Linked DNA regions of Sinorhizobium meliloti. The protein of the gene in region 2 interacts with the protein of the main gene of each other region in a pairwise test. Links are inferred from orthologs where the notes say so. Each region holds a gene or a part of one and is shown on either strand. Other genes may lie near its edges.

Region 1 (4,446 bases), 810 kb from region 2 along the record:
CTCGCAGGCAGTTGCGCGGCCGGCGGCTCGCCGGGCTTCGCCTCACCGCCATTCGGCAGCACTTCCCCCGGTTTCGCATTGGCGAGCTGCTCGCCGTCCTCCAGCCGACCGAGCGTCACGCGAACGGTCTGTTCCTTGCCGTCGCGGATGATGACCACATCGACCGCCTTGCCGACCGGGCTCTCGCCGACAGTGCGCATGAGGTCGCGGATTTCCGCGATATCCGTTCCGTCGAAGCGGATGATGATGTCGCCCGGCTTGATCTCGCCCTTGGTGATCGGACCGCCTTCGATGATGCCCGAAACGAGCGCGCCGCGTGGCAGCTCCATCTTCAGGCTCTCGGCGATATCGTCCGTGACGGGCTGGATCCGTACACCGAGCCAGCCACGGCGGGTTTCGCCGAATTCCTTGAGTTGATTGACGACGTTCACCGCAAGCTCCGCCGGCACGGCAAAGCCGATACCGACCGACATGCCGGTCTGCGAAAGGATCGCCGTATTGATGCCGACGACCTCACCCTGCATGTTGAAGAGCGGACCGCCCGAATTGCCGCGGTTGATCGCCGCGTCGGTCTGGATGAAACTGTCGTAGGGTCCGGCATTGATATTGCGACCGCGTGCGGAGACGACACCCACGGACACGGATACGCCAAGGCCGAACGGATTGCCGACGACCATCACCCAATCGCCGATCCTGATCTTTCGCGAGTCGCCGAAGGAGACGGCCTTGAGCGGCTTCTTCGGTTCGACCTTCAGGAGGGCGAGGTCGGTTTTCGTATCCATGCCGACAAGCTTCGCCTTCAGTTTCGATCCATCGGAGAAGTTGATCTCGATATCGTCGGCATCCTGAATGACGTGGTTGTTGGTGACTATGTAGCCGGCCGGATCGATGATGAAGCCCGAACCGAGCGAGTTGACCGTGCGCGGCCGGCCGCCCTCGCCGCCCTGTCCCCTGAAAAACTCGTCGAAGAACTCCTGATGCGGCGATCCTTCCGGCACCTGCGGCATCGGCGCATTGTCGTCGTCGCTCTTGACGTTCTGCGAAATCGATATGTTGACGACGGCGTCGAGCAGTCCCTCGGCGAGATCGGCGACGGACGGCGGGCCGGCCGGAGGCCGGGACGTGGCCGTCTGGGCCAGCGTCGCATTGGTGAATATGAGTGCCGTCGCGGCCGCCAGCACCAGGCCGCGGAAGAATTCGGGTCGTTTCGACAAGTCGCTAGGCTCCTATCATTTCCCTTACGTAACGCCGGTCCCCGGCCGTCCGGCAAGGATGATGCATGAACATCGTTCGGCTGCAACGAACTACAGCGCAGCGCGACCTGATCGAGACGCGCAACACGCGAACCTTCTCTTGAAGATACGGCGGAATTCCGAAGCGTCCAAACACGATTTCCTGATCCGGGCAGCGAACCGGCGGCGCCTCAGATGGTTATTTCGTGTCCGTGCTCCTTCAGAGCCTCCACGGCCTGCTCGAGATTGGACCCCGCGACGAAGACGTAGTCGGTGCTGAAGGTCGAATTGGCGAAGACGCCGACACCTGCCTCCGAAAGCGGCCGCAGCACCGACGACAAAACGCCGGGCACGTCGAAACTGAAGTGCTGCTCGATGCGGAAGCAGCGCCAGCCGAGCGAACTCTGCACGCTCGATGGAACACGGGCGGCGCGACAGACGAGCGTCATTTCCTCGCGGGAACTGGAAACCGTCCAGAACCCCGGACCCGGCAGCCACTCGGGAATCGCGGATCCGACGTTCAGACGGGTAATGGCATATTCGGCATCGACCAGCCGGATGAGCAATTTATGTGGCATTCGCATTATCCTCGAAGCAACCATACAAGCCCGACGCCGACGGCCACCGAAGTCAATCCGGCCAATCGGAGCTGATGTTCAGGGACATACGGCAATCGCTTCGCCAGTTCCACCAAAACCAAAGGGGCCAGTGCGTACACCAGCCCCTCGATGATCAGGAAAAAAGCCAGACCGGTCAGAAAGTCGGACATCGTCCGCTCAATCTGCGGTGGTCGGCGCCGCCAGGCCCGGGCTCGGTGGCGTTTGATCCGCACCGTCCGCACTGTTGAAATAACGGAAGAATTCCGAATGCGGCGACAGCACGATGGTTGTGTCCGGGCTGCCGATCGACTGCGCATAGGCAGCCATCGACCGGTAGAACTCGAAGAAGCCCGGATCGCGCTGGAATGCGTCGGCAAATATCTGGGTCCGCTCCGCTTCGCCCTCACCGCGCAGGATTTCCGAATCACGCTGCGCTTCGGCAACGATCTCGACCACTTGACGATCGGCGATCGCGCGGCGTCGCTGGCCTTCCTCGTTGCCTCGGGCACGGATCAGTTCGGCTTCGGCCAGACGTTCCGCCTTCATCCGGTCGTAGGTCTGCTGCGAAACTTCCTGCGTCAGGTCCGTACGGCGGATGCGCACGTCCTCGATATTGAGGCCAAGCGACTCGGCATCCGCGCTGAGGTCCGTCCGGACCTCACGCATCATCGATGCGCGCTCGTCGGAAAGCGCCGCCTCGAACCCCCTCAGACCGTAGACCCTGCGCAGCGACGCATCGAGGCGCGTCCTAAGCCGCGACTCCGCAGATTCCCGGTCTCCGGAAACCGTCTGGCGGAAGCGGCGGGGGTCGGCGATCTTGTAGACGACGAATGCATCCACTTCGTAGAATTTGCCGCCGGAGACCTGCACCCGGATATTGTCGAGATCGAAACGGAGTGCCTGGTCTTCGACATACTGGACGCGGTCGGCGTCCATGAAGCCGAATGGAAGCTTGAAGTAGAGACCCGGCTCGCTCTTCACCTCCCGGATCTGACCGAAGCGAACGACGATCGCCTGCTGGCGCTCGTTCACGACGAAGACCGAGGAATAGACGACGAACAGGACGGCGGCGAGGACGATCAGGATTATTGAACTGCGATTGTTGATCATTGGTTTCCTCCCGACTGAACGGGCCTGCCGATTTCGTTGAGCGGCAGATAGGGCAGCACGCCCTGGCCGTTCTTCTCGTCCAGAATGACCTTCTTGGACTTGCCGAGAACGCCTTGCAGCGTTTCGATGTAAAGCCGCTTGCGCGTGACCTCCGGGGCCTTGGAATATTCGTCGTAGACCGAGATGAAGCGCTGAGCCTCACCCTGAGCTTCCTTGACGACGCGGTCCTTGTAGGCGGCCGCCTCTTCGCGGATCTGGGCGCCCTGGCCGCGGGCCCTGCCGAGCACCTGGTTGGCGTACTGGTTCGCCTCCTCGACGAAGCGGTCTTCGTCCTGTTCGGCGCGCTGCACTTCGTCGAAGGCATCGGCCACTTCACGCGGCGGTGCGGCATCCTCGATCGCAACGGTATTCACCGATATGCCGGCGCCGTAAGAATCCATCGTCGCCTGGATCGTGTTCTTCACGTCCGCGGCGATGGCCTGGCGGTTGTCGCGGAAGATGTCCTGGGCCGGACGGCGGCCGACGACCTCGCGCATCGCGCTTTCGGCAACCTGCTGCAGCGTGTCGGCCGGGTTCTCGACATTGAAGAGATAGGCCTTCGGATCGGTAACCGAGAACAGCACCGAGAACTGCACGTTGACGATGTTCTGATCGCCGCTGAGCATCAGGCCGGCATTCGACTGGCCCGTGCGGCCGCCGATATTCTGCTGCTGCTCCGTCACCTTGACGATCTCGACGGTTTCGAGCGGCCAGAAGTGATAGTGCAGGCCCGGCATGGAGATTTCTTCCTTCGGCTTGCCGAAGCGCATCTCGACGCCGCGTTCATCCGGCTGAACGGTATAGATGGAATTCAGCAGGACGAAGCCGAGGATCAACAGGCCGACGATCACGAAGATCCCGCCGTTGAAGCCTCCCGGAACCACGTTCTTCAACTGGTCCTGGCCGCGCCGGATGATCTCTTCCAGATCCGGCGGACCACCTCTCCCGCCGCGCGGCCGGTTGGGCCCCTGGCCCCATGGCCCCTGATTGCCGCCGCCGCCGCCCCACGGGCCGCCGCCGCCGCCATTCTGATTGCTCCAGGGCATCAAATCCTCACTTCCAAGAAACTCTGTCGCTGAACGCCCCGCAGGCATTGCGGCCGGTCACGATGTGAACCCGTTATAGGTATCATGTGCATTGCTTTCAACGCGATACGGCCGAGTTCACCGTAAATGCGTTAAAATTGTTCACCGCTGCGCCGCAGCGATAGGCAAGAGCATGGATAAGCGCCGAAGACCGCTCAGGCTCCCGCACCTTCCGGCGGCGGCGTGCGGCGGCGCCAGGTCACGAAATGCATTGCGTGACTGTCTTTCTCGCTGCGCGGAAGATCTTCCTCCATCACCTTCTCGAAAGTCGCCGGGTCGATAGAAGGGAAGCGCGTATCGCCATCCACCTCCGCCTGCACTTCGGTCACGTGCAGCACATCGGCCATGCCGATCGACTGACGGTAGATCTCGCCGCCGCCA
Region 2 (4,320 bases):
GAGTTCCCAAAGGGCGGAGGGCGCGACCTTGTAGGCGGCACCGTTTGCGCAGTCGATGGCGATCCGGAGACCTTTCAGCGTGACGTCGCGCGGCAGCGTCCGCTTGGCCTGCTCGATATAACGGTAGATGTCACCGTCGACGCGCTTGGCCCGGCCGATATCCTCCGGCTTGGCGAGCTGCCCGGACATGTCCTGCTCCAGCAGGTCCTCGATCTTTTGCTCGATGTCATCCGAAAGCTTGTAGCCGTCGGGTCCGAAGAGCTTGATGCCGTTGTCGCGAAACGCATTGTGCGAGGCGGAGATCATCACGCCGATATCGGCCCTCAGCGACCGCGTCAGCATGGCGACGCCTGGCGTCGGGATCGGGCCGAGCAGAAAGACGTCGAGCCCCGCCGCCGTGAAGCCCGCGACCATCGCGTTCTCGAGCATATAGCCGGAGAGGCGCGTATCCTTGCCGATCACCACCCGGTGTCGGTGAGCGCCGTTTCTGAAAATGGTTCCCACTGCAATGCCGACCCGCATGGCGAGGTCCGGCGTCATCGGAAATATATTGGACTGGCCGCGAATGCCGTCGGTGCCGAAATATCTGCGCTTCATAAAAACTCCATTGTCCTGCTTCGGCATCGTCTCTTGTGCCGGCCGCGTCTGCCTGCGTGTTCCGCTATTGTTTTTCATAGTTCCGCGACCCCGCCTGCAGATCTGCGCCATATTTGCCATAAAACCGCAATATACGGCACCGATCATAACATCAGAAATCATTACAGCGCGTTACAACTGGATCTTTCAACGCTTCGGCCGGGTCGCCTGAAGCATGAACGCAAAACCGGCGCGCACCACTGCTTCATTGAAACCGTGAGCATCCAAAAAATGCCGCCGCCCCTTCCGGAGCGGCGGCATTTGATTTGCGCATGTGTAGGAACCTACTGCGGCTGCGGTTCGAACCCGCCTTCAGGCTCTTCGCCCTTCGTGCCGGCTTCCTTCTTCGTACCGGCCGAAGGCACTGCGGAGCCGCGATGCGGCGGTGTATCGTCCCCAAGATCGCGCGCCGGCTTCTCGCCGCGGATCAGAGCCTTGATCTCGTCGCCGGTCAGCGTCTCGTATTCGAGCAAGCCTTCCGCGAGAGCCACGAATTCATGGTTCTTTTCGACGAGGATGCGGCGTGCCGTCTCATAGGCCTCGTCGATCAGCCGGCGGATTTCGTTGTCGATTTTCTGCGCGGTCGATTCCGAAACGTTCTTCTGCTGCGCGACGGAATGGCCGAGGAAAACCTCCTGCTGATTCTCGCCATAGGCGACCTGTCCGAGCTGGTCGGAGAAGCCCCACTGCGTCACCATCGCCCGGGCAAGCTTCGTCGCCTGCTCGATATCGGAGGATGCGCCCGAGGTGATGTTCTCCTTGCCGAAGGTCAGTTCCTCGGCAACGCGTCCGCCCATCATGATGGCGAGACGCGAGATCATCCACTTGTAGCTCATCGAGTAGCGGTCGCCCTCGGGCAGCTGCATCACCATGCCGAGCGCACGGCCCCGGGGAATGATCGTCGCCTTGTGCAACGGATCGGCCGAGGGGACGTTGAGCGCAAGGATCGCATGGCCCGCCTCGTGATAGGCGGTCAGCTTCTTCTCGGCTTCGGTCATGGCCGAGGAGCGGCGCTCGGCGCCCATCATGATCTTGTCCTTGGCGTCCTCGAACTCCTGCATGGTAACGAGACGCTTGTTGCGCCGCGCCGCCATCAGCGCCGATTCGTTGACGAGATTCATGAGATCGGCGCCCGAGAAGCCCGGCGTGCCGCGCGCCAGCACCTTGAGGTCCACGTTCGGTGCGAGCGGCACGTTGCGGACATGCACCTTCAGGATCCGCTCGCGGCCGTTGATGTCCGGGTTCGGCACGACGACCTGGCGGTCGAAGCGGCCCGGACGCAGCAGCGCCGGGTCGAGCACGTCCGGCCGGTTCGTCGCGGCGATGAGGATGATGCCCTCGTTCGCCTCGAAGCCGTCCATCTCGACCAGCAGCTGGTTCAGCGTCTGCTCGCGCTCGTCGTTGCCGCCGCCAAGACCGGCGCCGCGATGACGGCCAACCGCATCGATTTCGTCGATGAAGATGATGCAGGGCGCGTTCTTCTTCGCCTGCTCGAACATGTCGCGGACGCGCGATGCGCCGACACCGACGAACATTTCGACGAAGTCCGAACCCGAGATCGTGAAGAAGGGCACGTTCGCCTCACCGGCCACCGAGCGGGCAAGCAGCGTCTTACCGGTGCCGGGCGGTCCGACCAGCAGCACGCCGCGCGGGATGCGGCCACCGAGACGCTGGAACTTCTGCGGGTCGCGCAGGAATTCGACGATTTCCTCCAGGTCCTGCTTCGCCTCGTCGACACCAGCGACGTCGTCGAAGGTCACGCGGCCATGCGCTTCCGTCAAAAGCTTTGCCTTGGACTTTCCGAAACCCATCGCGCCGCGCGAGCCGCCTTGCATCTGCCGCATGAAGAACAGCCAGACGCCGAGGATCAGGAGCATCGGCAACAGCGTTCCGATATAGCTGAGGAAGCCCGACGAGCCGTCCGTCTCCGGCCGAACCGTGACCGTGACGTCCTTGGCTTCCAGCCGCTCCGTCAGCGCCGTGTCGACGGCGGGCGCATAGGTCTGGAAGGTCGCCCCGCTCTCGGTGTAGCTGCCGATCACCTTCGAACCGGTGATCACCACGTCCTTCACGCGGCTCGCGTCGACGTCCTTGAGGAACTGCGAGAATGGAATTTCACGCGAGCCTGCTCGTTCGGTCGGCTGCTGGAACATGCTGAATAGCGCTATCAGGAGAAGCGCTATGATTGCCCAAAGGGCAAAATTTCGAAAATTAGGGTTCATCGAACTCCCCGGAACCTGTCGCAGCCCGCGCATTTGCCGGACTGTATTCTTGTCCCTAACATAGGTGTCCGGGGTGACCTTGCCAAGGAAAACCGCCGGTTACGTTTCCATTTCTATCAAAACATCGTGCACCGGCGGCGCGGGGTATCGATCACGCCCAAACGACACGGCGACCGCATCCGCCATGATCCTGTCGAAACCCGGCAAAAAGGTGTCGTAAAGCCCGATGTGGTACTCGACTTGCGCCGGAGCCTCGCCGAAGGCGAGCCCCGCGCCGTCCGTCGACGCGATTTCTGGTGCCACCGTGGACCCCCGCTTGGCAATCCCCGCCGGCAGCCCTGCGTCAATAAGCCTCTTGGTCCACAACCTCCCCGAAGCGTCCGCGGCGACCGTAACCGCAGGCCCGCGGCTCTTTACCGTGAACCGCCCATCCCAAGCGCCCTGCCGGCCCGGTCCAACGGCGAGCACCGGCAGGTTGCGCGCCTCTCGATAGAGATAGAGACCGCTTGCTCGCCGGTCGAAGACGACCCGTCCCGCCGTCATGCGGCCAGGCTCACCCGATCGCAGGAACTGCGAAAGCCGCTGCACCGTGGCGAAAGCGGGCATGTGCTCGCGCCCGCCGAGAACCGACGCGACCGTCAGGAGCGCACGGCGCCAGTCCGGATCGTCGATCTCCCCGGCATGCCGCGCCGAGACCTCCGCGACGAGCGCCTCGTGAACGCGGATACGCTTCTCGATCAGGGCGGCGGCTCTGGCGGAAGAGGCGGCGCGCTGGCGCCCGTTGCCCAAGGGCGTCGGCATCCCTCCGGATGTCGCTATACGGGCACGCACCCGGACCCGCTCGAAGGCGGGGTTTGCATTGCTCGGATCGTCGATCCAGGAGACGCCGCGTGCCTGGAGAAAGCTGCGGATCTCGGCGCGCGCCAAGCCGAGAAACGGCCGCAACACCCAGATACGCCGTCCGTATAACATGGACGCGGCCATGCCGGCGCCGCCATGCCCCTCGCCCTGCCCGTCTCCGGCACCATCACCCTTGCCGCGGGCAATGCGCATGGCGACGGTCTCCTGCTGGTCGTCGCGGGTATGGCCGATCGCGATGCAATCGGCGCCGAGCGCGTCGGCGGCCTCGGCCAGCAATTCGTAGCGCTTGTTTCGAGCCGCCGCCTGAATGCCGGTCGACGGCTTCGCGCCCTCCCAGCGGCAGATACGGTGGGCAATGCCGAGCGCAGCACAAAAGGCCGCCACATCTTCGGCTTCACAAGCCGACTGCGGCCTCAGCGCATGGTCGACAGTGCAGGCGGCAAGGGAAAATCCGCGTCGCTCATCTGCGGCGATCGCCGAATGCAGGGCTACAAGCAGCCCCATCGAGTCGCTGCCACCGGAGACGGCAACCAGGATCCTGCGGGGCGTGATAAAGGATCGGAGAAAATTTCGGGCCGTATCGAGGACGGCATGGGGCATC

What was found. Proteins that work in one complex are often made in the same cells at the same time.
Region 1: the proteins of ftsH (region 2) and hflC interact in binary tests that used the Escherichia coli proteins (3 or more experiments, as listed by UniProt). The link is inferred for Sinorhizobium meliloti from one-to-one orthologs.

The regions. Positions count from the first base shown.
Region 1 is NZ_JAGIOS010000001.1:2,793,296-2,797,741, reverse strand. The notes cover bases 976-3,974. They hold hflC (protease modulator HflC), read right to left. Parts: upstream 2,942-3,974; coding sequence 2,009-2,941; downstream 976-2,008. Other genes in these bases: hflK (FtsH protease activity modulator HflK), read right to left, coding at 2,938-3,974; JOH52_RS13350 (DUF2065 domain-containing protein), read right to left, coding at 1,816-2,001; JOH52_RS13355 (ACT domain-containing protein), read right to left, coding at 1,424-1,810; JOH52_RS13360 (Do family serine endopeptidase), read right to left, coding at 976-1,214. Outside these bases: more of JOH52_RS13360, read right to left, coding at 1-975; more of hflK, read right to left, coding at 3,975-4,026; JOH52_RS13335 (dihydrofolate reductase), read right to left, coding at 4,221-4,446.
Region 2 is NZ_JAGIOS010000001.1:1,980,125-1,984,444, reverse strand. What follows is about bases 390-3,262. They hold ftsH (ATP-dependent zinc metalloprotease FtsH), read right to left. Parts: upstream 2,859-3,262; coding sequence 921-2,858; downstream 390-920. Other genes in these bases: tilS (tRNA lysidine(34) synthetase TilS), read right to left, coding at 2,958-3,262; glmM (phosphoglucosamine mutase), read right to left, coding at 390-597. Outside these bases: more of glmM, read right to left, coding at 1-389; more of tilS, read right to left, coding at 3,263-4,319. UniProt on the Escherichia coli protein: Acts as a processive, ATP-dependent zinc metallopeptidase for both cytoplasmic and membrane proteins. Plays a role in the quality control of integral membrane proteins.